Regions from separate parts of the Sporosarcina koreensis genome, predicted to be linked through region 1. Evidence: riboswitches for the same ligand, from Rfam matches in the RefSeq annotation. Region 1 holds a riboswitch; each other region holds the start of a gene.
What was found. Region 1 has a riboswitch for S-adenosylmethionine ahead of metA (homoserine O-acetyltransferase MetA). Riboswitches for the same ligand answer to the same signal wherever they lie in the genome.

Region 1 (10,564 bases):
TTCGGAAAAATCGTAAACGGTCGATTGGTCGTCTGCTATTTGCATAATGCACATAATGAACTGAAGATTTTCGGTTTGGATGGCAAGCTTGAAAAGGATGTGGACTTGCCGGGATATATTTCATTGACGGGTTTGACGGGCAAGAAAGAGGAAGCATGGATGTTCATCGGATACACGTCCTATTTGGCACCGAGCGAGGTTGCGGGGTATGACTTCGGAAATGGTGAACTGACTGGAGTGTTTCAAGATGAGAATAAATTCGATACGGATGGATTCGAGACTTCCCAAATCTTTTATACATCAAAGGATGGGACGAAGATTCCGATGTTCCTCACCCATAAAAAGGGCTTGATCCAAAATGGAGAAAACCCGGTCCTTCTTTACGGATACGGCGGTTTCAATGTCAGTTTGACGCCTTCTTTTTCGCCTGCAGTGCGCATGTGGATTGAAGAAGGCGGAGTTTATGCGGTCGCCAATTTAAGAGGCGGCGGTGAATTCGGGGAAGAGTGGTACAAGGCGGGAACTTTGGAGCTTAAACAGAACGTCTTCGATGACTTCGCAGCTGCCGGCGAATGGCTCATTGCAGAAGGCTATACGAAGAAGGAAAGGCTCGCAATCATGGGTGGAAGCAACGGCGGTTTGCTCGTCGGGGCAAGCATTACACAGCGTCCAGATTTGTTCGGGGCGGCAATTTGCCAAGTCCCTGTAATTGATATGCTTCGCTACCATAAATTCACGGTCGGACGCTATTGGGTTACTGATTACGGAAATGCAGAAAAAAGTGCGGATGACTTCGCTTTCATGATCAACTATTCACCACTCCATAATGTGAAAGAAGGCGTTGAGTATCCGCCAACGTTAATAACGACGGCCGATACGGATGACCGTGTCGTTCCAGCGCATGCGATGAAATTTGCGGCGACGTTGCAAGCGGCTTATACAGGGGATCACCCAATCTTGCTCCGTGTGGAAAAGAATGCAGGACATGGTCTCGGAAAGCCAACTGTCAAAATCATCGAGGAGCTGACTGATATCTATTCATTCCTCCTCAAAACATTAGATGTTCAACAATAAAAAGGGAGGTTGCCTCAAAGTCGAGGCAGCCTCTATTGTTGCCGTTCCCAATTCCGAAGGGCGGGATACGGATCGAAGGCCCATTCAATCCGTCCGTTGTATTTGTACAAACCGTAATGCAGGTGGGGAGGGAATTTCCCGGAAGTTCCTTCTTTTCCGTAACCAGAACTGCCGACAAAGCCGAGCAATGTCCCGGGTTCCACAATATCGCCTTCCTTAATGCCTTTATCAAAATAGGCTAAATGGGCAAAGTAATGGTACGTGTTATGGTTATCACGAATGCCAATGCGCCATCCTCCGTATTCATTCCATCCCATAACTTCGATAATGCCGTACGATGTGGCGACGACGGGAACACCATAGCCTGCGAAAATATCCGTTCCTTCGTGGATTCGGCGTCCGCCCCATCCACGCTTAGAGCCCCAAGTGCTTCGATACGAATAATTATGGCCTTTCGGTATCGGAAACACATGCTTATCAAGCTCGACCGTTTCGAAATGCTTGTATAGCTTTGCAATCGTCATGATCTGATTAACCGTCGTTTCACGTTTATAATAGTGCCATAATGCCGCTTTAAACTTATCTTCATCAGGCCCATACATGGCTAAATGGGAATACATCGCCATCAATACATCGGCTGGATCGGATCGGTCGGCAATTCCATCTCCATTGCCGTCGGTTCCGAAGCCTCCAAAAAATGCGATGGTGTCCGGGGAAGTGTCGGTTAGGTCGGGATTCCATATACCGAACCAATCTTCCATGGAGAAGTGGATGGATATGGGACCTTCCGATTTTGGAAGATCATTTCGCACTTGCTGGATATTCCGTTCGTATTGATCGATCGCAGCTAGATGGTGCCACGGAACCGATTCGCTTGAGAATTGCAGATATAAACCCATCCGCTCCTCCACAATCTCCTCTTCGGTCCGTTGATCGGAAGCGGAGGCGATGTTGTGAGGGAGACAAAGAAAGGTCAATGCACATAAGGAACCAATCAGGTGATGGATACGCAAGGGGAAACCTCCTTTGTTGAATGATTAGAATTCCCCGATCGTTCAATTTCATGAATGAATGTTTTTGTTTTTCATGCATGGTCTTATGATGGATTGCTTTTTGAGTGCTATACTCAAGGTGAGATGAAATAGAAGGGGAGATGACGTATATGGAAAAGCTTCAATCGGTTGAGCAGTTTGAGCAGTTGAAAAATGAGGAACGGACAATGTTTATGTTTTCTGCGGACTGGTGCCCGGATTGCCGGGTGATTGAGCCTTTCTTGCCTGGCCTTGAGGCGGATTATCCGGAGTATACTTTTATTTATGTGGACCGCGATGATTTTATTGATGTTTGCCAGCAGTTGGATGTGTTTGGCATTCCTAGCTTTATTGCGTTCAACAATGGTGAAGAGGTTGGGCGTTTTGTGAGCAAGGATCGGAAGACGAAGGAAGAGATTGAGGGGTTCATCAACGGTTTGGATGCATGAAAAAAGAGATATCGCTAATCCTTAGGAGGATCGGCGGTATCTCTTTTTATTATTCGTTGCTCGCAACGCTGCGCTTGTGCTCGCAAACGCCGTTCTTCGTGACGGCGTTCGCCGCCTTTCGCTTCAATCCTACATCAATCCCCACATTTTAGTTAAAAGATGAAAAGAAGGTGTTCATTTTTTCTGGGTGGTCGGTGAAGATGGATTGTATTCCGGCTTGTTTTAAGACGTTCGCATATGTTTCGTCATTTACGGTGAATGTTCTAACCGGCATGCCGCTGTTTATCACTTCCGCCATGGACGGACGGATAGCAGCGGGGAATAGGATGTGGAGGGCATCGGCCGGGATTTTATTGAGATAGTCTAATGGGTGTACGAGCACTTCCATGAATAATGCGGCGGTTTCGATTAGAGGATTCAGCTGCTTTACAGTCTTGATGGCGCTATGATCAAATGAGGAAATGATGACACGCGATTCCAGCTTTCTTTCAGCAATCGAATCGAGCACTTTTTCCACCATACCTTCGTATGGGAAAATATCCGATTTTAATTCGATATTCAGCTTGTGTTCAGTTGAATGAAAAACATCGAGGACTTCCGTGAGTGTAGGTATTGTCTCTCCTTTGAATTCCGGCGAAAACCAGCTGCTGAAATCATATTTCTTCAGATCCGCCAAAGAAAGATCTTTCACATAGCCAGTGCCGTTGGACGTGCGGTTGATTGATTCATCATGGATGACGACTAGTTCGCCGTCAGCCGTCATATGTACATCGAATTCAACGCCGAAGACCGGGAGACGTGCAGCCTCTTTGAATGCGGCTATTGTATTTTCAGGATAGTTTGCTGATGCTCCTCGATGAGCGTAGATCTCCATTTTGCTTCCTCCAATTTCATGTAAGCTTACATTTTGTCCACAGCAAAAGGGCTACGGTTATGTTACCGTTGCCCATAATTTCGGGAATCTTAATCCCAGGTCTTTCGTTCTTCGATTTCCTTTTTCAGGATTTCAGCCCCTTTGGGACTTATATACATGCCATTGGAGAGTCTTTTGTTTTCGGAAGTAATTTCCCCGGTTACAATACAGGCCGAATCAACTACATACTTTCGCAGTATGATCATATCGTCATCAACGAAAATTTCCATTGGGGCACCTTTTTCGAGTTTTAACGTGCTTCTTAATTCTTTCGGGATTACAATCCTGCCGAGATGGTCAACTTTTCTGACAATACCTAAGCTACGCATTATGATCCTCCTCGAAACTATGTTTTCTTGTTACATGTCCTACTATTATACCAGTAAATTAGAAAAATACAAAAAAATGAGTATACTTTCTTCTAGTCTCCTATTCTCTCTATTCCTTTTATTCTCCCTTTAAAACGTTTCTGCGCATCATTTTTTCTGATAGAATAGGAAAGTCTTCTAAGAAAGGGGAACACATCATGACATTCATCCAGAAGAGACCAGTCGTTTTCGATTATGTACAGATCATCTTTGGAGCGACTTTGGTCGGGCTTGCATTCAATATATTTTTATTGCCGTCGCGTATTGCGGCTGGCGGTATTTCAGGTGTCAGTACGATTCTTTATGAATTATTCGGATATAATCCCGCATACGTCCAATGGCTGATCAATATCCCGCTCATCCTATTGGGACTGCTGCTTGCGGGGAAGGAATTCAGTGCCAAGACGATTGTTGGTACTTTTTTCGTCCCGTTTGTCATCTATTTGACGGGTGGCCTTCAATTACACGTCGACAACCCGCTTCTCAGTTCCATTTATGGCGGCATTATGCTCGGTATCGGGCTAGGAATCGTATATCGGGGGAATGGGTCGACAGGCGGAACAGCTTTAATTGCCCAGCTTCTGAAAAAATACACAGGCATCTCTAGCGGATTTTCCCAATTGATTGTCGATGGCGTTGTCGTTGTCACGTCGGCTTTCGTCTTCAATTTCGAACTGGCACTCTACGCGCTTATGTCGATTTATGTGACAAGTAAAGTAATTGATTTCGTCCAGCTGCAAACATCGCCGACGAAGCTGGTCCTTATCATTACAGACCATCCCGAGAAGATCCAATCGGTCATCCAAAACGAAATTGACCGGGGGTTGACGAAAGTGAAGTCGACGGGAGGCTATTCAAATGACGAAAAAACAATGATACTTTGCGTTGTCGAACAGTCCGAGGCCGTATATTTGAAGAAGTTGCTTCAAACAGCCGAGCCATCGTCATTTGTCATTTTCCTCAATGCATCTGAAATTTTGGGGCTCGGTTTTTCGAAAGCGAAAGTTCATCGCTAAAAGAAACCGGTATACTTTTCTGCTAAAGATGATATAATAATCACAATTGAATATTTCTTATCAAGAGAAGCTGAGGGATTTGGCCCGATGAAGCTTCAGCAACCTCTGCATTTGCAGGAAGGTGCTACCTCCAACAAGATGCAAATCTTGAGAGATAAGAACGGAGAAATCGATGCAAATCCTCGTTCCTATCTTTGGGAACGAGGGTTTTTTATATTTTAAGGGGGAGAAATAATTGCCAATCAATATACCTGAACATTTACCGGCACGCGAACTGTTGAAAGAAGAAAAGATCTTCGTAATGGATGAAGGGCGGGCGACAACCCAAGATATCCGTCCGTTAAATATCCTTATCCTGAATTTAATGCCGGAAAAAGAAAGAACTGAGCTTCAATTGCTTCGGCTGCTCGGCAATACGCCATTACAGGTGAATGTTTCATTTTTGAACACTGCCACATACGAATCGAAAAATGTAAGTAAAAATCATTTGGAATCCTTTTACACGACATTCGAACATGTCAAGAATAGACGCTATGACGGACTGATCATTACAGGGGCGCCAATTGAGCATCTGGAGTTCGAAGATGTCGTCTATTGGGATGAATTGAAACAGATCATGGATTGGTCCAAGACAAATGTGACTTCCGTTTTACATATTTGTTGGGGTGCGCAAGCCGCGCTTTATCATCATTACGGCATTGATAAGTACGAATTGCCAAAGAAATTGTCCGGCGTCTTCAGTCATCAATTGACCGATCCGACTGTCGAATTGGCAAGAGGCTTCAATGATATCTTCCATGCACCACATTCCCGTTATACGTCTGTGTCAATTGAAGATATCGAACAGGATTCCCGCCTTCAATTATTGGCGGTTTCGGAAGACGCGGGTGCTTTTATCATCCTTTCCAATGACGGCAAACAAATAATGGTTACCGGACATTTGGAATATGATGCATGTACGCTCGGTGAAGAATACGAACGGGATTTGAAAAAAGGAATCGATATTGATGTTCCAGCAAACTATTTCCCTGACGACGACCCGAAAAGAGAGCCATTGAACACATGGCGATCCCATACACATCTGCTTTTTTCGAACTGGTTGAATTATTATGTTTACCAAGAAACGCCATTCGAGTGGGAATGAGAATGAATTCCTGTGAACTCAAATTGACGAGTTCACAGGTTTTTTTCATTAGTATAATCAAATAATTCTGTTGCACACTAGTTCTAGTGGAGGTGTGAAACAAAATGGGTAAATTTGAACTTGATTTTTGGGAAATGATTGGAAGGGCTTCGACATCATTTATTGCTCTTTTGATTCTGGCCAGATTCATGGGCAACAAGCAGATTTCTCAGCTTACTTTTTTCCATTATGTCACGGGGATCACAATAGGATCCATTGCTGCCGAAATCGCTGCTCAAACCGAAACCAAGTTCTATGACGGTATGCTTGCGATGATTTGGTGGGCTATTTTAACGATTCTTGTCAATTATTTAACCGTGAAATCAAAGAAGGCTAGGAAATTGGTTAATGCTTCGCCTACAATCATCATCTCCAAAGGAAAAATCAGTGAAAAGTCGATGAAAAAAGTACGATTAACATTGAATGAACTGAATATGATGCTTCGTGAGCAGAGCATTTTTTCCGTTGCAGATGTGAACTACGCAATCCTTGAAACGAACGGGCAACTAAGTGTCATGAAAAAATCGGCCCAAGAAACTGCAACACGCAAAGACGTGAAAGCTCCCGGAAAAGATCCTAAATATATTCCAACAGAGATTATTTCTGATGGGAAGTTGATCAAGGAGAACTTGACTGAACTTGAGCTGAGTGAGGAATGGGTTTACGACCAGTTGAAGAAGAGAGGGATAGGAAAAATCGAGAATGTGTTTTATGCGGAAATCCTCGGCGATGGCAATCTCCACGTCGATGAACGCACTCAAGAGAAGTAGAGATCAAATGGCCGTCGCTGTACGTAGATAGGAATGAGAACTTTTTCGGTGGAAATGAGAACTTTCTACGCGAGATCGAGAACTCTTTCGGGGGAAATGAGAACTCTTTACGCAAGAACGAGAACTCTATCAGTGGGAATGAGAACTCTTTGCAAGGAAACGAGAACTCTTTGTGGTATAATGAATGACAGTCATTCAGTGGAGGGAGGGCAGCAAGTGGATAAGAAGGAGAGAATCATAAAAGCGGCAATCGAAGTTTTTCGCAAGCAAGGCATTGAGAAGACGAAAATATCCGATATCGTCAAGGCCGCAGGGATTGCCCAAGGTACGTTCTATTTGTATTTTTCATCTAAGTTATCATTGATGCCAGCAATCGCAGAAGTGATGGCCTCAAAGACTTTGGAAATTGTTAAGGAGCGCGTATCAGATGATGCGCCTTTTCAAAATCGGATGGAGCAGCTCGTCGATGCCATTTTTGAGGTGAATGAAGAGTATCATGAAATTCAAGCTCTCATTTACTCGGGTTTAGCATCAACGGAACATCTGAAAAACTGGGAAACAATATACGCCCCGTTCTATAAATGGGTGAGTGAAGGCCTTCAGCAAGCAATTGAGGAAGGGGTCATACGGGATTCAGTCAATCCGGATCGGACTGCAAAGCTCATCATCGGTCTTGTCGAATCGGCTGCTGAACAAATTTATTTATACGACGCAGATAAAGAAGACGAGGCGATCATTCAAAAAAATGAAGTAAAGAACTTTTTGAAGCATGCGCTTGCGGATTAAATTCAGTTATCTTTGACAGCTCGTCATTCAACAAAATGAATGACAGTCAGTCACCGAGTTAGGAGTTATTTTTATGAACAAGTCATGGATTTATGTAGCACTGACAAGCTTTTTCGAATTGGTATGGATATTCGGTTTTAATGTGGCCTCTGAATGGTGGCATTGGATTCCAATCATCTTTTTCATCTTCGTCGATTTTCATTTCCTGGCGAAAGCTTGTGAAAACCTTCCTACGGGCACTGTATATGCCATCTTTGCAGCAATTGGCACTATCGGGACTGCTTTAATGGATGTTTTCCTATTTGGGGAAACGCTCGGAGCGGGCAAAGTAATTTTCATCATGATATTAGTTGTAGGAGTTATCGGACTGAAGATTGCTGACGACGTCGATGAAAAGAAAGGAATTGTTAAGTGATGGGTTGGTTATTTGTATTCGCAGCGGCAATAAGCGAGTTTATCGGCGTTGTCGGGTTAAACAAATATAGTGAACAAAAGACATTTGTCAATGCAATTCTCTTCGGGGGCGGTTTCGGGGCAGCTTTCGCGTTTCTCTATATGTCATTCAACTATTTGCAAGTAAGTACGGCGTATGCGGTATGGATAGGTGTCGGTACTGCAGGTGCTGTGCTGATCAATATGCTGTTTTTCGGTGAATCAAGGAGCAAAGGCCGAATCGCCAGCGTCCTTCTGATCGTCGTCGGTGTCGTAGGATTGAAGGCTTTATCATAAAACTTCATTATCATGTGAAAGCTGGGAAGCAACTTCAAAAAAAGTTACTTCCCGGCTTTTTATAATTATTTCTTGTTACGCACAAACAGTACTTTAAACCATTGGATCACTAGGAACGGCAAAATTGCCAAACAGTAGATGAACATGAATTGCGTGCTGTTTAAATTAGCAACTTTAAACATGTCCGCTAACGATGGAAGCAGCAGAACAACATGCAAACTAATGACCCCGATGAAAAATGCCAGCCATGAATACTTATTTGAGAACACTCCGATTGCAAAGATGGATGCTTTCGATCTGGAATTGAAACCATGCACTAATCGGGCAAGACATAAGGTTGCAAATGCCATTGTGCTTGCGGTAAGCGTATCTCCTGTCTCCAATCCCGTGAGAAAGGCGATAACCGTAGAGATGGCAATCAAGAGGCCTTCCAAGATGACCCTAGCCGTAAACGATTTTGTTAATAAATGTGTTCGGATATTTCTTGGCTTGTCCCTCATCGCTTTTGGATTATGCGGCTCTAATCCGATGGCAATCGCGGGCAGGCTGTCGGTTAGCAAGTTGATGAATAACAGATGCACCGGTGCAAAGGGAACGGGCAATCCGAAAATCGTTGCATATAGGACGACAAAAATGGCACCCGCATTACCCGACAATAAAAAGAGAATGGCATTTTTTATATTGGTGTAAATGCTTCTTCCGTTCGAAATCGCTTTAACAATCGTTGAAAAATTATCGTCTGTCAAAACCATCGATGAAGCATCTTTCGCAACTTCGGTTCCGGTGATTCCCATTGCCACACCGATATCGGCCTTCCTCAAGGCGGGTCCGTCATTTACGCCGTCTCCAGTCATCGCGACGACATGTCCTTTTTCCTGCCACGCGTTCACAATCCTGATTTTATGCTCGGGTGTAACGCGGGCATAGACAGAAAAGTTCTCTACTTGTTCCTGCAATTGCTTGTCTGTCATTTTTTCAATTTCTTGTCCTTCAATTGCTTCAGAAGGATCTTCTAAAATCCCGAGTTGTTTTGCAATGGCGATTGCCGTTATTTTATGATCCCCTGTAATCATGACAGGTTTAATTCCAGCTCTTATACAGCTTTCAACAGCTGCCTGCGACTCATTTCTAGGAGGGTCCATCATCGCCACTAAGCCTACGAACGTCAACCCTCTTTCATCCCTGGCATCGATTGGCCGATTGCTTCCAATTTCCTTGTAGGCAATCGCCAATACCCGTAAACCGTTCTGTGAAAAATGATAGTTGACTTCTTCGATTTTTCTTCGATGCTCGTCCGTCATTGGGAGAATCCCTTTGGAAGTTTCGATTTTCATGATTTTTGGAAGGAGTATATCCAAGGCCCCTTTTGTAATCATGAAGGTTTGTCCATTGATTTGATTCAACGTGCTCATAAGCTTTCTATCGGAATCAAAGGGAAGTTCCGCAACTCTCGGATAGTGTTTTCGAACAAGTAATTCATCAAATAGAAACTGTCTTCCTAATTTAACGAGAGCTAATTCTGTAGCATCTCCAATTTCCTTTTCACCCTGATTCAAGGCGTCATTGCATAATAAGGCTTGTATAAGAAGTTTCTTCTGAATTGAGTCGTTCGGTTGCAGTTCATTGTGGGGCATGACTTTTTGGTCAACATAAACGTGTTGAACTTTCATTTTATTTTCGGTCAAGGTTCCTGTTTTATCGGAACAAATTACCGATACACTGCCCAGACTTTCTACGGCATATAGTTTTCGGATAATCGCGTTTTCCTTCGCCATTTTCCGGGTTCCAAAGGCAAGCACAATCGTCACAATCGAACTCAATGCTTCCGGGATGGCGGCAACTGCGAGTGAAACGGCAAACATAAAAGATTCAACCAATTCGCGCCCGCGAATAAGGTCAATTGAGAAAATCACAACACAAATCATTGTAATTCCGAGTGCCAATCTCTCTCCAAAGTGATCCAAGCTTACTTGCAAAGGGGTTTTCTTTTCTTTTGCAGTATCCAGCAAATTCGCTATTTTTCCGATTTCGGTTTCCATTCCAATCGCTGTCACTGCTATAAGGCCGCGTCCTTTGGTGACAAAGCTGCCGGCGAATACCATATTGTTTTGATCGGCAATCATTTCATGCGGTCCATTGATTGGCGCATTACTTTTTGTTATAGCTATTGACTCACCAGTTAGCGAACTTTCATTAATATGCAAATTGTGGCTTTCAATTATTCTTCCGTCGGCACTTATATAAT
Region 2 (10,564 bases), on a different contig from region 1:
ACCGACGCCTTCATCACTTCCGCACTTTGCAAAACTTCCGCGACGATCAGCTGGTTATCATTGAATAGGCGGCCGACTTCCGACATCCCTTCCATCAACGGTCCGTTAATGACCTCGAGCGGTGTATCGTACATCTTGAGCGCGGCTTCCAAATCAGGGATCAGCCCTTCCTTCGTCCCTTCGACGACATAATAAGCCAACCGTTCAGGAACCGTCTTCGGAATATCGTCCTCGGTCTTCTCCTTCTTCTTATCCCGATAGAAATTAGTGAAATCCGCAAGCGTCTCATCCGTCGTATGGAAGAGGAGGTCGTTCGCCAGATTGATTTCCTTTTCCGGAATGGAAGCATACCGTTCCAACTTCTCTGTATTGACAATCGCGTAATCGAGTCCGGCCTGGGTGCAATGATACAAGTACACCGCGTTCAGCACTTCCCGGCCGACAGGGGGCAGCCCGAACGACACGTTGCTCACGCCGAGCGTTGTCAAGCATCTCGGCATTTTCTCTTTGATCAGCCGGATGCCCTCGATCGTTTCAACTGCGGACCCGATGTATTGTGCATCACCCGTTCCAACAGGGAACACGAGCGGATCGAAAATGATATCTTCAGGGGCGATTCCCCATTTATTCACTAAAAGATCATAGGAACGTTCCGCGATTTCGAGCTTCCGTTCCCGCGTCACTGCCATCCCGATTTCGTCGATTGTTCCGACTACGACGGCTGCACCGAATTTCTTCACGAGAGGGAGCACCGCATCGAATCGTTCCTCGCCGTCCTCCAAGTTGATGGAGTTGATGATCGCTTTCCCTTGCGAGAATTTCAATGCCTCTTCGATGACTTTTTCATCGGTCGAATCGATGACGAGCGGCACTTTCACCTTTTTGACGACTTCCTGCATGAAGTTCTTCATGTCTTCGAGCTCATCCCGGTCAGGATTCGCGAGGCAGATATCGAGGACATGGGCGCCGCCGCGCACTTGAGCACGCGCGATCTCGGACGCTTCCTCGAATTTCTCCTCGACGATCAGCCGCTTGAACTTCCTGGACCCGATGACGTTCGTCCGCTCGCCGATCAATAGCGGACGCATTGAAGGATCATACAATAACGGTTCAATGCCCGAAACGGCGTGCTCATGCCCGTCCTCAGGCTGCTGCCGCGGTGCGAGGCCGTCAACCGCCTCTCGGATCGCACGGATATGGTCAGGAGTCGTTCCGCAACAGCCGCCGACCATGTTCAGCCATCCTTTTTCCGCAAACCCTTTCAGCTTCTGGGATAAGGATGCCGGCGATTCATGATAATGGCCCTCTTCGTCGGGCAGTCCGGCGTTCGGATAACAAGTGACGAAGCTTGTCGCAAGATCGGAAAGTGAGCGCAGGTGATCGGTCATGAATTCCGGTCCCGTCGCACAGTTCAATCCGACGGAAAGCGGCTTAATATGCTCGATGGAAATATAGAATGCCTCGATGCTTTGCCCGGCCAATGTCGTTCCCATCGGCTCGATTGTCCCCGAAATCATGACAGGTAGCTCGGTGCCCGTTTCGTCAAAAGCCCGCTTGATTCCGATGGTTCCTGCTTTCACATTGAGCATATCCTGGCTCGTTTCCATCAATAAAAGATCGGCGCCGCCCTTGATCAAAGCTTTCGCTTGGACGTAGAAGTCTTCGGAAAGCTTATCGAATGTAATGCCTCCTGTGACGGAAAGCGTCTTCGTTGTCGGGCCGATCGCTCCGGCGACGAAACGCGGCCAATCGGGTGTCGAATAATCGGTTGCGCACTGTTTCGCGATTTCCACAGCTCTTTTATTAATTTCAGAGGTGCGGTGGCCGAGGCTGAATTCGTCCAGTACAAGGGGAGTGCCCCCGAATGTGTTCGTGCAGATAATATCCGCCCCCGCCTCCAAATAGGCACGGTGGATTTTATCAAGGATATCGGGTCGAAGAATGTTCAAGTATTCGTTGCAGCCTTCGTATTCCTCTCCGCCGAAATCGTCTGCCGAGAGGTCTTCCGCTTGCAGCATCGTGCCCATCGCTCCGTCTATGATGAGGATTCTATCTTTCAATTGTTGTTCAATTGGATGTTTAGGCATGGACAATACTCCTCTCCTTCTCCGCGTCTAGCTTTCTAATATGGCTGATCAGTTCCAACGACATGTCGTAGCGGAGGAACGGTGTAATGATATAGATGCCGTTGAAGTATTCTGCGGCTGTGTCAATCAATTCCTTCGCGATATCGATGCCTTCACGTGTCGCTTTTGCACGGTCATCCCCGCATGCGGCCATCCTTTCGAGCACTTCTTCGGATAGCTTGATGCCCGGCACTTCATGATGCAGGAATTCCGCGTTCCGGATATTCGTCAGCGGCATGATACCGATGAAGATCGGTGTATCCAAATGCTTCGTCGCCTCGTAAATATCGACGATCTTCTCTTTCGTGTAAACGGGCTGGGTGATGAAATAATCCGCCCCGCATTCAATTTTCTTTTCAAGCCGCTGCACGGCGCGGTCAAGGACGCGGACATTCGGATTGAACGCCGCGGCGACCGAGAATTTCGCTTTTTTGCGAAGCGGCTTGCCTGTGAATGAAATTCCTTCGTTCAATTGTTTGATGAGCTGCAAGAGCTCCATGCTGGAGACGTCATAGACGCTCGTTGCGCCAGGGAAATCGCCAACTTTCGTCGGATCGCCCGTGACGGCAAGGATGTCATGGATGCCAAGCGCGTCGAGCCCCATGAGATGGGATTGCAGTCCGATCAAGTTATGGTCACGGCACGTCAAGTGGACGAGCGGACGTATATTATGTTCATGCTTCAACATCGATCCCATCGCCATATTGCTGATGCGAGGGGAGGCGAGTGAGTTATCCGCCAACGTGACGGCGTCGACTCCGGCTGCTTGCAATTGTTTCGCGCCTTCAAAGTATTGCTCCGTTTCCAAATGGCGCGGTGTATCAAGCTCTACGATGACCGTCCGCTCCGTCTTCGCTTTTATGTGAAGTGGGACCTGTTTTGCAGGCTCCGCTTCACGGATGATGATCGGCTTCTGCGGGGAAACGGTTTTCTCTATCACTGGCGGCAGCCCAGCCAACTGCTTTTTCGCAGCCGTGATATGCTTCGGCGTCGTTCCGCAGCATCCGCCGATCAGACGGACGCCCTCTTCGCGAAGGAATGTTGCCGCCCGTCCGAAATAATCGGCTTCGGAAGCATAGACAATCCTGCCGTCCTCGACATCAAGCAAGCTTGCATTCGGGGCTGCGGACAAGAACGCCTTCTCCGGAATCGTCACGTTTTCAAATGCCTGTATCGTATGGAAAGGGCCTAACCGGCAATTGACGCCGACAATATCCGCACCAAGCGATTCGAGCTGATGAAGGGCGTCATTGAGATGCATTCCATTTTGCAGCACACCGGGCTCATCCATCGCGACTTGCGCAATGAGCGGAACATCTGTGAGTTTCCGCAGTTCGGTGACGACCGTCGACAATTCTTCAAAATCATAATACGTTTCAAGCAACAGTCCATCAGGGTCACCTGACAGCAAAGCATCCGCCTGTTCACTCACGATTGTAAGCACTTCGGCAAGCGACGCATCGCTTTTCCGGATGCCCCTCAACCCGCCGATCGTGCCGAGCACGTACTGATTGCCTGGCGCGGCTGCGCGCTTCGCAATCCGGATCGCCGCCTCGTTGAATTCCTTCACGCGGTTCTCCAATCCGTAACGAGCAAGCTTCAGCGAGTTGGCGCCATATGTATTCGTCTGGATGACATCCGCCCCTGCATCGATATATTCGCGGTGGATCTTCTCAATGATTTCAGGCTTCTCCACGTTCAATTCCTCATAACTGAAGTCGATGCCATATGAATAAAGCAGCGTCCCCATCGCGCCATCCGCCACTAGTACATTATCTTTCAACCGATCAAGCAATCTCATAAGAAATCATCCTTTCTTCATCTCTGCAATTTCCCATACAAAAAATTTCGACAGAATTGAAAAATAAAAAAGCCTTCGCTGAAAAAAGAAGGCTTTGAATATGCGATGTAGCTCGCTCCTTCTCATCTGCCAAGCCGATAGCGACCTGCTGGAATTAGCACCTGACCGAATACGGCTGGTTGCTGAAGCTTCGACGGGCCAGTCCCTCAGCTTCTCTTGATAAGAAATGGTTATGCAGTTGTTTGAATAATTTAAAACATCATATCGTTAATTGTTTGATACGTCAATAGCCGAATTGTGATAGAATTGGCATATGAACAAAAAGTAGAAGGTGAATACGTTGAGGATTTTCAAATTTGCCGTTCCGATCGCACTCCTTGTCGCCGGTATTTCATGGTGGATGCTCTCCAAAAACTTTCAAGAAGTACCTGGGACATCCAGAGTGTGGATAACAATAGGCGCCGCCATCCTAAGCGGGATTATTGCCCATTTTTTATTTCCGAAAAGCGAAGACAACTGACGTTGATACACGAACCGATAGCCAATTTAGCTGTCGGTTTTTTTACTCCGTAATGATGGTTAACTCAAAATAAAAACAGGTTGACACAATTTAAGTTAACTTTTATTCTATTAAAGATAACTCAAATCACGAGGTGGATTATGACAACAGTTACAGTGAAAACAAAAAGCGGAATGAGCCCGCTTAGTCTCGTCTATTGTGGAATGTTTGCGGCATTGATGATGATCGGAGCGAATATTACAACGTTTGTGCCGTTCCTTATGATTGGCGGGGTGCCGATTACGTTGCAAACCTTTTTCGCCGTCTTGGCAGGATTAATTCTTGGAAGCCGTCTTGGCGCAATTTCGATGACGGTTTATGCGGTCGTGGGATTGGCAGGGGCACCTGTTTTTGCGAAGTTCTATGGGGGCTTCGGCGCTATACTACTTCCAACATTTGGTTTCATCGTCTCTTTCATATTGGTCGCATATGTTGCGGGGAAAATTGTCGAAAAGAATGGAAGTTTACGAAGTTACATTGTCGCAGGACTTGTAGGTCTCGTCGTGAATTATCTGTTTGGGACGAACTGGATGTATTTTGCATACAAGCTTTGGGCTGCAGCGCCTGACGCGTTCACATATAAGGTGGCGTGGATGTGGATGGTGCCGCCGCTGCCGAAAGACATTCTGTTATCGATCCTTGCCGGATACTTTGGACACAGGATGTATAAGGTGCTAAAGGTGAGACGCGCAATATAAAAATGAAAAAGGCGATCCTTCAAGTTGATGAATTTCAACTGAGCGGATCGCCTTTTTCCATTGATGGCGGCTGCCAAAGGGAAAAGTCCTCTTGCAGCATGAAATAGTCTTTGAGGGAGATGGATCCGTCAAATGGTTCCGCCTCAATCGTCTCAAGCATTTCATCAAACTGGTTTTCCTTGACGGCAGATATGTTCCGGTTCGTTATCCGCGCAGGAATCCGGTGCTTCCGGATCGTTTCGATCCATTCATCCAGAGACGGCTCACTGATGATGACCGTCTCGAAATACTTCATCTCCCCATCCTCCACATACCGATACAGGAGACGCGCTCCGACATAATCATTTTTCCTTCCCTTGAATTTGGGATTTGTCCAAAGGCCGATGAGCAGATCTGTGATTTGGTCATAGCGGAAAGAGACGGATTCTGTTTCGCCGGTCCACTCGTTTATGAAATAAGTCGTGTAGCCAGTCTCATTTTGCACTTTTTTGAACGTTGTCGATCCCTTTTGGCGTGGCAACAGAAGAATTTTGACGAACACCCAGCCAAGGAAAAGAGCAATGCCGCCGATCAGCAAGTTCAAAAGCCACACCCCTTCGGGAAGCATGACGAAAAATAAATACAAAGCGCCTATGCCAAGCAAACCGATCAGTGTAAGGACAAAATAATAATAAAACCATTTTGCCTTTGACATTTCACTAGGCGGTTTTTCGGATTGTGAAAAGTTCTTTTGCATCGATTCGACTCCTCCCTTCCATGTTCTGTACGTTAGGGGAAGGGAGAAGGATTCAAATTCATCATCAAAAGTATGAATCGTTTAGTAGCTTCATCCGTATAGTAGGAGAGGTTTAATTTTAATAGAAAAGAGTGTTTAAATGATAAATTTACTTCTATTTTCGATCGTTGTCGGCATCGTTGCCGCAATGATTATCGTGCCGTTCACGTCGGTTTCCAAAGAGGGACAGCCCGCATTCAATAGAATCGGGGCGCTGTCGGCGACAGTTGTGCTTATGGCGATTCTCACATTCGGCCTTTATTACGTCACAAATCTGGACAGGAATTGGACCTCCTTATGGGCGTTGTTCCTTCTTGTAGCCATTGCCGGCGTCGTGTACTCAACCGGTAAAGAGCGCAGCTTCAAAGTCATCCTTGCGCTAATGGCATTGGCAGGAACTGCATTCATCCTAAGTGCGCCGCTCTTTAATGCAAATCAAAAATATAAAGCGGTCGAAATGGACCAACAGGTGGAAATCAAGGCGTTTGATGAAACGAAGACACCTGCAAGCGTTCCGCCCCAATTCGCTCGGAATAAAATGAAAAAAGCATTCGGCCAAGTGCCGAATACGAGCTATTACGAGCTCGGCCATCTGCAGATCCAAAAGGTGGATGGGAAGTTTGTCTATATCGCACCTGTCGAATTTTCGGGCTTCTTCAAATGGCTGAACGGGAAGACGACGCCTGGCTATTTCACAATGAGCGCAACCGATTCGGCGGACAACCCGAAGTTCGTGAAAACGGAAATGTCGTACACGCCTTCCTCCTACTTCCACAAACAAGTGGAGCGGCATATGCGGATGGCGGCGCCGGAACTCATTTTTTACGGCGACGTACAGCTTGAAATTGATGATGAAGGGAAGCCGCACTACATCCGTTCGTACGGAAACTTCATTACGGCAAGGAATGGGTTCGATGTCCAAGGGATTGTCATGGTGGATCCGGGCACCGGAGAAGTGAATCAATATCCACTTTCGCAGGTCCCAGAATTCATCGACGGGGCCGTTTCACCTGAAGCGGTGAGCCTCCAAAATAGCTATTTCGGAAAATACGTTCACGGATTCTGGAATTCAATCGTCGGGAAGAAAGATGTGAAGCTTCCTTCAGACGAAGGGACGGAGGCGAATGTCAGCCCGGTATTTGACGAAAACGGCCATATGTTTTATTTCACCGACTTTACGAGTCCGAAAGAAGAGGTCGACTCGATGCTCGGCTATGCGTTGACAGACGGACGCACGGGCGAGGCGACTTATTATACTGGTAATCTTGAAGAATCGTATATGGATTCACAAGGGGCCCTTCAAATTATCGAGAAGAAATTCATTGAGAAGAAATGGTCCGGGGAAATGCCGGTGCTCTACAACTTTTATGGCGAAGCGAGCTGGTTGACGCCGGTTCTCGACTCGAACGGCTTCCTGCAAAACTACTTCATCGTCTCAGCGGCGAACCCGGAAATCTCCGTGTATGCCACTTCACCGAATGAAGCACTGAGACTTTATAAAACAGCCTTGCAGCGCGGCGGAAGCACAGTCGACGGCAGCTCCAACGCTGAGGAAGGTAAGGCGGCAGTCAACGTCGTCCGGGTCTATAAAGAACGCGCCGGCGACTTCACAATCGTTTCCATCCTTGCCGACGATGGGCGAAACTATATCGTCTCAACCGAAGCCGTCCCGCTGGCGATCTACATCCAAGAAGGCGACCACCTCGTCCTCACCTATTACGAAACCGGTGAACTCTTCCTGCCGGTCAAGGAACTGAAGAACGCTACAATTGAATAAAATAAAGGCAGCCCCCGGAATTTCAGGGGATGCCTTTTATGCGTTTTTGGAAGCAAATCATTTTCCTGAAATTTTACCCACTGTCCCAGTTGATTGGAGTGCAGAGCGGCGACTCCAGCGGGAACGGCTTTTGCGAGTAAAAGCGCAGCGTTACGAGCAGGAAGTAGTAGTAGCTGCCTTAATTTCTGCAAAGTGCGCAGAAATACGGCAAATCGAACCCTACGCTGTTCGATTGGAAAGCGTCCGCTCGGAACAGAAATCAACATTTACAAGCAATTTTAATTATAAGAGTTTATTCAAAAGCACAGACTGCCCGAAGGCGAAGAAAGGTGACTGTTAATCTGCATATAAATTGCACGCTAGATGTATTTTCATGTACAATTAAGTCAAAGATAGTCAAAGTCAATGGCTTAACACCCGAAGAAAAGAGGTGACATCATGCGAAACATTTCCGACATTATTGAAGGGTATTTAAAGGCGATTATCGAAAAAGAAGATAGCGGGACCGTGGAAATTAAACGAAGCGAAGTGGCCGAGAAATTTCAATGCGTCCCTTCGCAAATCAACTATGTCATCAACACACGCTTCACCGTCGAACGAGGCTATGCAGTCGAATCGAAACGAGGAGGCGGAGGATACATCCGGATTTATCGCGTCCAGACAAATTCGCATAAAGAATTGATCGAACATATTTTAGAAGGAATCCAACAAGGCGCAACCTATACGATGGCCGAGGGGATCATTTACAGGCTGTTAAAAGAAGAAGTCGTTTCGGAAAGGGAGGGGAGGATCATCCTCGCAGCAGTGGACCGGACGACATTGCATTATCCATTGCCGGAACGCGACATGATCCGGGCACGGATTTTGCAGGCGATGCTTCAGACGCTTATTTACAAGCAGCTTGACTAGAATTTGACGAATACGAGGTGCACACTATGCTATGCGACAATTGCAAAGAACGGCCGGCTTCCGTGATTTTCACCCAGGAAGGCATGGGCGGATCTACGGAACGCCATCTATGTGAGAAATGCGCGTTCCAAACACAAATGTTTCATTTCGATCCAAACCAGGAACCGTTGTCGATCCAACAATTCCTTTCCCATTGGTTCGGCGGAAGCGAATCGGTACAGCCTTTTCAGCAGTCAAGGGACAGCATGCCGGAAGGACCGACTTGCCCGGACTGCCAATTGACGTTCAGGAAATTCCTGGACATTGGTAAATTCGGATGCCCGACATGCTATGACACGTTCAGAGAGCAACTGCCGCGCGTTTTCAGCAAGCTTCATAACGGACATACGACGCATGTCGGAAAAATACCTGAATCCTTTAATGAGCGGTTCGCTTTGAAGAAGAAAATCGAGGAAATCCGGTTGAGCATGCAAGATGCGATCATGGCGGAGCGTTTTGAAGATGCCGCCACATTGAGGGATGAAGCGAAGGCGCTGAAAGAGCGTTTGGCAGAGTGCGGCAATGGAGGTGATGGCAGCGATGTCGATCAATAAATTCATGAAAGGCGCCGTCACAGGTTGGATGACGTCGCATGGGGAGCATTCGGATATCGTCATGTCGACAAGGATCCGCTTGGCCCGGAATCTAAGGGGGTACCGATTCCCGATCGCGTTCACGACAGAAGAGGCACAAAAGGTTGACGCGCAAGTTTCGGCCGCCTTGCTTACTTCCGGCGAAAAAGGGTATGCCTATATGAAGATGTCGGAGCTCCCGGCGCTTGAAAGGCATGTGCTCGTTGAGAAGCATTTGGTCAGTCCGCAATTGACGGACGTGAAGCGCCATGGGGCGGTCATTCTTTCGGAAGATGAGACGCTGAGCATCATGGTGAACGAAGAGGACCATATCCGCATTCAATGCATCTATCCAGGTTTCCAGCTGGAAAATGCATATGAGCATGCGGACTCTGTTGATAACTTTTTGGAGAATGAACTTCCTTATGCCTTCGATGAGGATTTCGGCTACTTAACGAGCTGTCCGTCAAATACAGGCACGGGCATGCGGGCATCGGTCATGATGCATTTGCCGGCATTGACAATCACGAAGCAGATCGAGCGCATCATTCCGGCGATTGCGAGGCTTGGAATGATCGTCAGAGGCAGCTACGGAGAAGGAAGCGAAGCGCCGGGCAACATTTATCAGGTTTCAAATCAGACGACATTGGGCAAACCGGAGAAAGAGATCCTTTCCGATTTGAAAAATGTAGCTCTTCGGCTTATCGCCCACGAGAGGCGCTCCCGCGAAATCCTCCTTTCTAAATCGCGCGTCGCATTGGAAAATAAGCTCTTCCGTTCGCTCGGCACTATCACATATGCAAGGTTGCTGCCTTCAGGCGAAGCGGCTCGTTGCCTATCGGACGTCCGTCTAGGCATCGACCTCGGCATCATCGAGGATGTGGACATGTCCATATTGAATGAATTGATGATTTTCATGCAGCCCGGTTTTCTCCAACAATATGCCGGTGCAGAATTGACGGCGGAGGAAAGGGATATTTTCAGAGCCGATCTATTCCGTGAGCGACTGCGTTCCGAGCAGCAAATCGAAGGAAATAATAAAGAAGACTGAGCGATAGTTTTGCTTAGTACTTTTCTTTTTATTATACTAAAGTAAGAGATGGTCAAGAATAGTCAAAGTCAATTTGTTGGAATTGGATTGCTTCATGATCCATTCGAATAAAGTAAAAGGAATCCGCACATTTCAAGTGGGGACAGGATGGACGTTACTAGAGAAGGAGTGGAAGAATATGATGTTCAATCGTTTTACACAGCGGGCGCAGAAAGTCTTGCAGCTTGCACAAGAAGAAGCGATCAGACTGAAACACG
Region 3 (10,564 bases), on a different contig from region 1:
CGCAGTATCGCCGAAACATGCAGACTCCCGAAAGACTGCTTTTCAAATCGCACAAATCATCGCGGAGACTCCGGAGTTTACGATGCATCTTATGGAGAATAAAAGACTGCCAATGAAGCAGTTGGAAGATATCGTCGAAGTTTCAAGAAAAACAATTGAGAGGCATCGGAAATATATCATTGCGGTTACACTGCTGCTGAACAACGATTTTACATATATCAAGGAATACGTCAAAGGGGAACTCATATGATGCGGACATATAGAGGCGTTGTTTGCGAAAAGAAAAGTAAATATATGGTGTTCCTGACGGAGAAAGGTGAATTTCTACGCGGAGTTCCAGTCGGGAATCCGCCTGAAATTGGGGAAGAGGCTGAATTCACGCTCGTTGCCCCGTCTTTGATTACGGGAAGAAAGGCGAAGCCACGGTTCGTCGCGGCTGTCCTGGTCGCAGCGGCTCTTCTGTTTTTCTTTGTGTCGTCATTGGGTCCTTTGAATGAAAAAGTGATGGCGTATGTCCAATTGGATGCTGGAACAGCGATGGAGTTTGGCGTGAACCGGAAAGGGAATGTCATTTCCATGCGTTATTTGAATGAACCCCCGAATGAGCCTGACGTTCTGAACGGATGGGAAGGTCACCGTTTGCAAGATGTTCTGGACAAAGCCGTCCTTGGGTTATCCGATCCTGACAAAGAAGTTATGATTACGACAATCTACCCGACACGTGAAAGCGAGAAGGACACGCGTCATATGATTGGGGATGCTGTGCAGGAAGTCCGTGTGAAACATGAAGAATTGAACTTGGATATGGTTGAAAGCACGCCAGCAGAAAGAAAATTGGCGAACAAGAAAAAAATGTCGATTCATCAATTCAAATCGACCAGGAATGAAAAGAAGCCGGTTAGTGAGGAGAATCCGTCCGAAGAAAAACCGGAACAAAAGCAAAAAGAGGCATTGCCAAAGCCGAAGAAGGAAATCGTTCCCCCGGGACAAATGAAAAAGCAAGATCCACCAGCAGAGAAAAAGGACAAGAAGCAGAACGAGAAAAGAAGTGAGAAGGTGCCGCCTCATGCAGACAAAAAAGGGCCACCGCCTCATTCTTCATCGAACAACAAGCATAATCAAGGTCCGCCGGGAAAACAAAAAGAACATCCTTCCAAAGAAAAGAAACATAATCCGCATAATAACAAATGAGGCTGCTACAAAAATGTAGCAGCCTCTCTTTTTTTAGTTTCTAACTGGGCAAGCGCCCAAAGCGAGCCGTTCCGCGCCCAAAAGTGGGCAACAACCGCTTAAACTTCCTTCAATATCGCATCCACCGTCGATTCGACTTCCGCACGGTTCATCTTCTCCTGGCCGCCATGCAATGAGCCGATCGTCCGCTTTGCTAGCGCAAGTGGGATTTTGCAGAACGTCAAAATGTTTCGATTCGAAATCGACTCGATATACGCATCAGCCTTTTTCAAATTCAACTCTGCATACTCGAACAGATCTTGCCTGTCCCAACCGTCAGGCAGGAAACGGACGCCGCGCTCCGCATCCTCGTCCTGATTGCGCAGCATGTTGACTGCCTGCAGTCCGCGGCCATACCCGATCGCCAAGTCACGATCCGTCTTTGTGCCGTCGAACTGTTCCCAAATATCGGACAGCATCACACCAACGAGACCCGCGACATAGTATGTATAGTCGTCTAAATCCTCTTTCGTACGGATGACGAAATTCTTGCCGACCCACTTTGCCATGCCGTCCGCCATGATGCTCGTCGACTCTTTCACTTTGGCGACGATGCCTGCAGGACATACAGCGAGCCAATCGCCAAGGCGCAATGTCACTTCAGGCAAAAGATTTTCATATGGCTTCACAAGCGCCCGATACGCGGCGACGTCAAAAAAGTCGTTTTGCAGCAGCTTGCTCGTTGCCTGCAATAAATGCTGCTTGCTTTCCGGGTGCAATTCCTCATGATCTTCTATTTCATCTATCGCACGCATGCATAAATAAGCGGAGCCAACCGTTTTCCGCAACGTAGGGTTCAGTAGTTTAATCGGTATATAGAAGGTTCTGCTCGTCAGCTTCAAAACGTGCATCGCTTCTTTTTGCAATTTCGCTTCGTTCATAATGGGGGTCCTCCTTCAGTTCTTGAAGCAGTTCTTATTGAATATCATACACTATTCCATGATGCAGTTGCCAACCCTATCGTTGTGGAATTAATAAAAAAAGAGAAACTTTTTCAAATTACCTATTGACAATGAATAATTGGAAATGGTATCCTCAGGAAGTAAGTTATTCTAACAATAGAGGAGGTACGGAAAATGAAAAAAGCAATTGCATTTAACAACAACTTCATACTTGATCCGTGCCTATCCAATCTCTCTTTCTAATTGTAGACCGAGGAATGGCATGGATTGCCGTTCTTTTATATGAGCACACGCTTATGCAAAAGGCGTGTGCTTTTTTGCGTCTTCTTACGAAAGAAAATTCGGTGTTTTCACGCTTCGCGTGTAACATAAAAAATAATGAAAAGGAGTGTTTTCGATGATTAATGTAAGACAGCAACGGAAAGTATTGAAGGTGGAGTCTCTGGAAAGTGGATAGTGCTCGGTCCGCAAGAGAATTGATTCAACTATAAAATAAAGGAGGAAAAGCAGAATGATTATTCAAAGCGTAGGACATGAACAAAATGAACGAAAAAATACTAAAAAATTGATGGAGTGGGAATCTCCAAAATGGATCGATGGGTATGGCGGCACACTAGGTGAATGCCGATTGTAATCTCGTTTTCAGGTTCCTCTCCAAGAGGAGAATATATATGTATACAATTGATAGAGAAGTTATTCAACGACAAATGGACGATATGCGTCAGGAAATCGAACAATTCCGCTTGGAGCAAAAAGCGCTCAAGCGTAGACGGAAAGAGCGGAAAGGCGTTCCTTTCTGGACAATTTTCTTCAGCTTCTCCAACTAATCAAAAGAACGTTCCCCAAAATAAATAGGGGAGCGTTCTTTTCATTTGAGCATATTTTTTTAAAAAGTATCTTGAATGTGAGATAATGTGAATCGTCAAGAAAAAAGCCGCTAGCTTAACACTGGAATTCATACGTTTCAGTACTGAGGGGATGCTAGTATAAATCGAAACTAAAAAGGAGTACAACATAATGACAATCAAGGTAAAAGCGATTATAGGTAGTAATAGCCCGACTTCATTCAACTTGAAATTGGTTGAGTACTTACGGAAAAAATATGCGGACAAGCTTGAGATCACGCCTGTTTTCATTAATAATGTCGATATGTTTTCCGTTGAACGGGAGAGCAATCAGCCTGAAGACGTCAAGGATTTCTTGGATAATGTGAGGGATTCAGACGCAATTCTATTTGCAGTCCCTGAATACAATTTCTCCATTCCGGGCGTATTGAAAAATGCAGTTGACTGGCTATCACGAAGCAACTTCGCAATCAAAGACAAGCCTGCATTCATGATCGGTTCTTCAATGGGCGTGTTGGGAAGCGTACGCGCGCAGATGCATCTACGTGAAATCCTGACAAATCCGATGCTTTCCCCTGCATTGTTGCCGAACAATGAAGTATACATCGGGTCAGTCCATGAGAAGATGGATGAAAATGGCCAACTGACAGACCAAGCGACTATCGACTTCCTTGATAAGGTCGTAAAAAACTTCATCGCGTTTTATTCGCAAAGAAAAGCTTTAGCTGAAATAAAATAATAATAAAAGAAGGCCGCCTCGTTCACCGAGGCGGCCTTCTTTTGCTTTATACTTTTTATGGAATGATGGCAAATGATCTTACCGGAAAGCCTGATGCTTTTTCCGGTTTTGCAACAATATTGAAAATGATGGCTCCTTTAGCAGGCAGCTTATCCAGATTAGCCATCAATTCAATCTGATACGTGTCTTGGTCTAAGACATAATATTCTCCTTCCAACTTTCCTTTCCTGCGGAAGTCAATGGACGAATCGGTGTCGTATGTTTCATGGCCGACTGCTTTTACACCCCGCTCTTCGAAAAGGAATTTCAATGCGTCCAATCCCCAGCCGGGAATTCGGTTGTTTCCTCCCTCGTCTTTATTGTTAAACGCCTCGTGATCAGGCCAACGCTTACTCCAATCGGTGCGCAATGCAACGAATGTTCCTTCTTCGATTTTACCGTGATCCGCTTCGAAATCCAGGATGTCCTGGATGCCGAAAGTGAAATCATTGTCGGCTTCGGCTTCTTTCGATTTATCGATGACGATTAGCGGGAGGACTAGCTCCTGCAGCTCTAGCTCATCCAAATACCGTGAGTCGCGGACGAAGTGGATGGGTGCATCGATATGCGTGCCATACTGCCCTGGGAATGAAAACTTCTGTGCAAAGAAGCCATCATCATGCGTGAAAAGCGTCTCGAAATTGGCGTCGTCAAACATGAAAAAATGGGGCGAGTCAGGGCCGAATGTATGCGTCAAATCCACCCATTCCTTGCTTTTTAACAATTGAAGTGCTGCCTGTAGTTCATTTGCCGTTTCAACTGGCATCTTAATCACTCTCTTTCCTTATTATAAATTTTGCCCAACAGCCGTCGTCTCTGCAGCGGTGGCAATGGCCTGCTTCAAATCGGCAATTAAATCCGCAGCCTCTTCCAATCCGACCGAGAAGCGCAACAGTCGTCTATCGACACCGCGCCGTTCACGCTCTTCCTCGGGAATGTCCGCATGGGTTTGCGTCGTCGGATACGTGATCAAACTTTCCACGCCCCCTAGACTTTCCGCGAACGTGATGAGCTTCAGGTTTTGCAACAGCGGATCGACCCATTCGCTTTCACGCACTCTGAACGAGATCATGCCGCCTTTTCCTGCATAAAGGACGTCATCGACAAGCGGTTCATTTTCCAAATAGGAGACAAGCTCCTTCGCATTGGCGTCGTGCTGTTTCATCCGCACATGCAATGTTTTCAACCCGCGGATGACGAGCCAGGAATCAAAGGGGGAAAGCGTTGCGCCGATCGCATTATGGTTTTCGCCTAGACGGTTGCACAACTCTTCTCCTTTTGCGACGACGAGTCCGGCAAGCACATCATTATGGCCGCCGATGTATTTCGTCGCGCTATGGATGACGATATCCGCCCCGAGCTCGATCGGTCGTTGGTAATACGGCGTCAAAAACGTATTGTCGACGATGACGAGTAAGTCGTGCTTTCTCGCAAGCTCAACATATTGTTCGATATCGATTTCAAGCATAAGTGGGTTCGTCGGTGTTTCGATAAAAATCGCTTTCGTGTTTTCAGTGATCAATTTTTCCGTTTCCTTGATATCCGCAAAAGACGAATATGAAGTCCGGATGTTATACAGGTCAGCGTATTGGTCAAACAAGCGGAACGTACCGCCGTAAAGGTCATCGGGAGCAATCAGTTCATCTCCCGATCTGAATAGGGACATGACGAGTTGGATCGCCGCCATGCCCGAGCTACACGCATATCCGCGGTCGCCGTTTTCGAGATTGGCGATGCCTTCTTCGAGGATCGTCCGGGTCGGGTTTTTTGTCCGAATATAGTCGTAGCCTGTGGAAAGGCCCAATCCGTCATGCTTATAGGCTGTCGAGAAATGAAGGGGAGGATTGACCGCCCCTGTTCTCGGATCGCTCTGATTTCCTAGTTGTACCAATTTCGTGTTAATGCTCTGCTTTGTCAATTTGCCCATCTCCTTTACTCTATTAAAAAAGAGGCCTCTCCAATAAGAAGAGGGCCTCCAACTGTTGTTGAAATCAATCTTCTTATCTTCAAGGCGTTTTTGCACCTTTTGGAATTAGCACCATACCAATAGCGGGCTGGTTGCTGAGACTTCATCGGGCCAATCCCTCCGTCTCTCGTGATAAGAATCAAAATATGTAATTGTTAGAAAAATGATTTATCTAAAGTTATCATGCTTCCTGTGAGATTGCAAGAAGTTTCGGAAATGAATGTCCGGGACCATTTGCTATAATGGGGGCATGTTGAATGATGAGGAGGATTTCCATTGGCTTGGCTATATGTTTTATTAGCAGCGATCGTCGAGATCTTCTGGGTGATCGGACTTCGGTATTCCGATTCGGCACTCGAATGGGCAGGGACAGTCGTTGCAATTATTATCAGTTTCTATGCAATTATAAAAGCTTGCGAGACATTGCCATCCGGGACGGTATACGCCGTGTTCACCGGTTCCGGAGCGGCGGCGATCGTCCTCATCGATTTTCTGTTTTTCCATGCCGAGTTTTCCATCGCCAAGGTGATCTTCATCGCGATTATCATCATCGGCGTCATCGGGATCAAAATGACGACGGTGGAATCAGAAACGCTGGAAGGAGGCGATTGAGATGGCGTGGATGTATTTGGTCATCGCGAGTTTCGGGGAGATTTTCGGCGTCATGGCCATCAATCTTTATTTGCAGAAAAGATCATGGCCACGCCTGTTGCTGATTGTCGGAACGTTTTCGGTCGGTTTTCTATTTCTGTCTCTCGCAATGCGCGATATTCCGATGGGGACGGCATATGCTATTTGGACCGGACTCGGTGCGGCAGGCGCAGTTCTCATGGGCATTCTGTTTTTCAAGGAAGCGGCCGGTTGGAAACGGATGTTATTCCTCTGTTTGATCATCGGAGGGGCGGTCGGCTTGAAAGTGTTTGGATAAAGGGGGGAGCGCCATGGGGAAGCAATATGATTTTACGGAAGGGCCGCTTGCGAAGCAGCTGATCTTCTATTCGGCTCCGATTATTTTGACGAATTTATTGCAAGTGTCGTATCAATTCATCGACAGCCTATGGGTCGGGAATCTTATCGGCGCCGATGCACTTGGTGCGGTCGCGATTTCGGGCACGGTTGTTTTCACAATCCTTTCATTCGTCATCGGGTTGAACAACGCGGCGCTCACAATCCTGTCCCAGCAAAAGGGAAGGGGAAGCGAGACGGGCTTGCGCAATTATTTGAACGCGTTCGTCGTTTTGCTGACAATCATGTCCGTTGTGCTCAGCGTAGCGGGATTCTTCTTGGCGAAGCCGATCTTGGCATTGCTTGGGACGCCTGATACGATGATTGACATGGCGACATCTTATTTGCGTGTGAACTTTTTCGGTATCCTGTTCCTGTTCGGATACAATTTCATCAACACGGTGTTCCGGTCTGTCGGCGATTCGAAGACGCCGATCTATTTCGTATTGACGGCTGTCCTATTAAACACGGTGCTTGATCCGATTTTCATTGCCGTCTTCGGCTGGGGCGTGCAAGGGGCTGCGGTTGCGACAATCGTCTCCCAAGGCGTTGCATTTACGACAGGCGCCATTTATTCAGTCCGTAAGAAATTGGTGCCGTTTTCGAAACCGCATTCGCCGTCGAAACGGGAAGTGCTTGATATTTTGAAATTGGGCATTCCTGCGGGTTTGCAAATGAGTGTCATTTCGGCGGGCGTCATGGCAATTATGAGTGTCGTCGCTTCTTTCGGTCCTGCGGTTGTTGCAGGATATGGAGCTGCGCAACGGCTTGATAGCCTGATCATGTTGCCGGCGCAGGCGATCGGAACGGCAGTGAACAGTATGGCGGGGCAAAATATCGGGGCGGGGAAATGGCATCGCGTCCACCGGATTACGCTGGTCGGCTTTCTCTATAATCTAGGCATCATGTTCGCCATTGCCGGGATTGTCGTCGCTTTTGCGGGTGCCGGCATTCGGCTATTCATATCAGACGCGGAAGCCGTCCGTTTCGGAACGGACTATTTGAAGATGATTGCATTTTTCTATCCTTTTCTAGGCATCAATTTCGTATTGAACGGGGCTGTCCGTGCGTCGGGAGCAATGTTCCAAGTGCTTGTCCTCAATATCATCTCGTTTTGGATCTTGCGCTATCCTGTCACATACTTCCTGTCAGGCGTAATGGGAGAGAAGGGGATTGCCGTCGGGATCGGCGTCAGTTTTGTCATTAGCAGCATCATCGCTTTCCTCTATTACCGGTTCGGTAAGTGGAAGCAAGCCGAGGTTTTCGGGAAATGAAGCAATGGATGCTTATGTTATTTCACGTCGAAATAAGGGTAAATAGTGTATACTATAACTATCAGAAGAATGCGGAAGAAGGAGATTTGGCATGAGTTCGAAATATGCAGATGACAGTTTGGCATTACATACAGATCTTTATCAAATCAACATGATGGAATCCTATTGGGCGGATGGCATCCATAAACGGAAAGCGGTATTTGAGCTGTACTTCAGAAGCTTGCCGTTCGGGAATGGCTACGCGATTTTTGCGGGGCTTGAGCGGATCCTCGATTACTTGAGGGATTTCCATTTCAGTGAGAGCGACCTGACCTATTTACGTGAGGAGCTCGGCTATGAGGAAGATTTCCTCGACTATTTGAAAGACGTCCGTTTCACGGGCGATGTTTATTCAATGAAGGAAGGGGAACTTGTATTTGCAAACGAACCGATCCTCCGTGTGGAATCTACATTGGCAGAAGCCCAGCTCATCGAAACGGCGCTCCTGAATATCGTCAACTTCCAGACGCTCATCGCGACAAAGGCGAGCCGCATCAAGCAAGTCGTCAAAGATGAAGTCGTCATGGAGTTCGGCAGCAGACGCGCGCATGAAATGGATGCGGCAGTTTGGGGGGCGCGTGCGGCGGTCATCGGAGGCGTGGAAGCGACGAGCAATGTCCGGGCAGGCAAACGCTTCGGCATTCCGGTAGCGGGGACGCATGCCCATTCACTCGTGCAAGCGTATCGGAGCGAATACGAAGCATTCCATTCGTACGCAAAACGTCATAAGGACTGCGTATTCTTAGTCGATACGTACAATACGCTAAAAATTGGGGTTCCTACGGCGATTCAAGTTGCGAAAGAGCTCGGCGATAAAATCAATTTCATCGGCATCCGCCTCGACAGCGGCGACATCGCATTCCTTTCGAAGGAAGCGCGGAAAATGCTGGACGCGGCTGGATTCCACGATGCGAAAATCGTCGTTTCGAATGATTTGGACGAGTACACGATTTTGAACTTGAAAGCGCAAGGCGCGAAGGTCGATTCATGGGGAATCGGCACGAAGCTGATCACTGCGTACGATCAGCCGGCTCTCGGCGCTGTCTATAAAATCGTCGCGATTGAAAATGAAAAAGGCGAAATGGAAGATACGATCAAAATTTCATCCAACGTCGAGAAAGTGACGACGCCAGGCCAGAAGAAGCTCTATCGGATCATCGACAGGGAAAATGGTAAGGCGGAAGGCGATTACATCACGATGCATGACGAAGACCCAGCAGCCGAAAAACGGATTAAAATGTTCCACCCTGTGCATACATTCATCTCCAAATTCGTCACGAATTTCGATGCCGTGAACTTGCATACGAAAGTGGTCGAAGCCGGAAACGTGATTTACAAAAATCCTACATTGAATGAAATGCGGGAATTCGCGCATGACAATTTGGATTTATTATGGGATGAATATAAACGGTCCTTGAATCCGGAAGAATATCCGGTCGACTTGAGCCAGAAATGTTGGGACAATAAAATGCGCAATATCCGTGAAGTGCAGGACAAAGTGGATGAGTTTTCAATGAGATGAGGAGGTACGGAAAATGACTTTCCAACAACAGGTCATTGCAGAGCTGAAAAGCATGCCGTCCATTGACCCGCAGGAGGAAATCCGTAAATCGATTGATTTCATGAAGGAATATGCAGTGAAAAATACATTCGTCAACGGCTTCGTCCTCGGCATATCGGGCGGACAGGATTCATCGCTTGTCGGAAGGCTTGCGCAGATGGCGGTCGATGAGCTGAATGAAGAGAACGGGACGGACCGATATAAATTTATCGCCGTCAGACTTCCATACGGGAAGCAATTCGATGAAGGCGATGCGCAGGACGCCCTTGATTTCATCAAGCCATCCCTGCTCTATACCGTCGACATCAAAGGCGCGGTCGATGCGAGCGAAAAGGCGTTGGCAAAGGCGGGCATCGTCATTTCCGATTACACGAAAGGAAATGAAAAGGCGAGGGAACGGATGAAAGTCCAATACGCCATCGCTGCAATGCATAGCTGTGTCGTTCTCGGGACCGACCACGCGGCGGAGGCGTTGACCGGCTTCTATACGAAATTCGGCGATGGCGCAGCCGACCTCATGCCGATCTATCGGTTGAATAAAAGGCAAGGCCGCCAGCTCATGAAAGAGCTTGGATCCCCGGTACATTTGTACGAAAAGGTGCCGACAGCAGATCTCGAGGATGATAAACCTGCGCTGCCCGACGAAGTTGCGCTTGGCGTCACGTATGACGAAATCGATGACTTCCTGGAAGGGAAGCAAGTTTCGGACAAGGCGCTTGAAACGATTGAAAAGCATTATACGAGATCGGCGCATAAGCGTCATATGCCGATCACGATCTTCGACGATTTTTGGAAATGAATATGAACTCGCTATCGAATTAAATTCGGTGGCGGGTTTTTTTATGTGATAACTAGTCATACGAATTTTTCATGTTGTTGTAGAAAGTCGATTTATAAGTTATTATGAAGTTACATTTTGTAAATTTTCGGACATGTTATTGTAAAATATTGGGCATGTTATAAA

Region 2: it holds a riboswitch for S-adenosylmethionine, as region 1 does, so the genes downstream of both, ACFPTP_RS01360 (bifunctional homocysteine S-methyltransferase/methylenetetrahydrofolate reductase) here and metA (homoserine O-acetyltransferase MetA) in region 1, are expected to answer to the same signal.
Region 3: it holds a riboswitch for S-adenosylmethionine, as region 1 does, so the genes downstream of both, ACFPTP_RS06530 (methionine biosynthesis PLP-dependent protein) here and metA (homoserine O-acetyltransferase MetA) in region 1, are expected to answer to the same signal.

What each region holds. Positions count from the first base shown of each region.
Region 1 is NZ_JBHSNP010000028.1:198,410-208,973, reverse strand. It holds gene ACFPTP_RS15180 (prolyl oligopeptidase family serine peptidase) at 1-1,074, shown strand, start outside; gene ACFPTP_RS15175 (M23 family metallopeptidase) at 1,107-2,087, opposite strand; gene ACFPTP_RS15170 (thioredoxin family protein) at 2,237-2,554, shown strand; gene ACFPTP_RS15165 (glycerophosphodiester phosphodiesterase) at 2,703-3,428, opposite strand; gene ACFPTP_RS15160 (AbrB/MazE/SpoVT family DNA-binding domain-containing protein) at 3,518-3,796, opposite strand; gene ACFPTP_RS15155 (YitT family protein) at 3,994-4,851, shown strand; SAM riboswitch class I at 4,906-5,012, shown strand; gene metA (homoserine O-acetyltransferase MetA) at 5,087-5,995, shown strand; gene ACFPTP_RS15145 (DUF421 domain-containing protein) at 6,100-6,804, shown strand; gene ACFPTP_RS15140 (TetR/AcrR family transcriptional regulator) at 7,021-7,590, shown strand; gene ACFPTP_RS15135 (DMT family transporter) at 7,664-8,005, shown strand; gene ACFPTP_RS15130 (DMT family transporter) at 8,005-8,319, shown strand; gene ACFPTP_RS15125 (cation-translocating P-type ATPase) at 8,385-10,564, opposite strand, start outside.
Region 2 is NZ_JBHSNP010000002.1:275,288-285,851, forward strand. It holds gene metH (methionine synthase) at 1-2,087, opposite strand, end outside; gene ACFPTP_RS01360 (bifunctional homocysteine S-methyltransferase/methylenetetrahydrofolate reductase) at 2,080-3,927, opposite strand; SAM riboswitch class I at 4,047-4,153, opposite strand; gene ACFPTP_RS01365 (histidine kinase) at 4,268-4,447, shown strand; gene ACFPTP_RS01370 (biotin transporter BioY) at 4,588-5,184, shown strand; gene ACFPTP_RS01375 (hypothetical protein) at 5,219-5,920, opposite strand; gene ACFPTP_RS01380 (hypothetical protein) at 6,060-7,736, shown strand; gene ACFPTP_RS01385 (hypothetical protein) at 7,729-8,076, shown strand; gene ACFPTP_RS01390 (CtsR family transcriptional regulator) at 8,175-8,645, shown strand; gene ACFPTP_RS01395 (nucleotide excision repair protein) at 8,672-9,238, shown strand; gene ACFPTP_RS01400 (protein arginine kinase) at 9,225-10,307, shown strand; gene clpC (ATP-dependent protease ATP-binding subunit ClpC) at 10,486-10,564, shown strand, end outside.
Region 3 is NZ_JBHSNP010000010.1:260,276-270,839, forward strand. It holds gene sigI (RNA polymerase sigma-I factor) at 1-250, shown strand, start outside; gene ACFPTP_RS06500 (anti-sigma factor domain-containing protein) at 247-1,191, shown strand; gene ACFPTP_RS06505 (squalene/phytoene synthase family protein) at 1,290-2,114, opposite strand; gene ACFPTP_RS06510 (hypothetical protein) at 2,644-2,766, shown strand; gene ACFPTP_RS06515 (hypothetical protein) at 2,804-2,959, shown strand; gene ACFPTP_RS06520 (NADPH-dependent FMN reductase) at 3,150-3,716, shown strand; gene ACFPTP_RS06525 (cyclase family protein) at 3,772-4,521, opposite strand; gene ACFPTP_RS06530 (methionine biosynthesis PLP-dependent protein) at 4,543-5,673, opposite strand; SAM riboswitch class I at 5,753-5,860, opposite strand; gene ACFPTP_RS06535 (DMT family transporter) at 5,998-6,333, shown strand; gene ACFPTP_RS06540 (DMT family transporter) at 6,335-6,649, shown strand; gene ACFPTP_RS06545 (MATE family efflux transporter) at 6,663-8,000, shown strand; gene ACFPTP_RS06550 (nicotinate phosphoribosyltransferase) at 8,092-9,561, shown strand; gene nadE (ammonia-dependent NAD(+) synthetase) at 9,575-10,399, shown strand.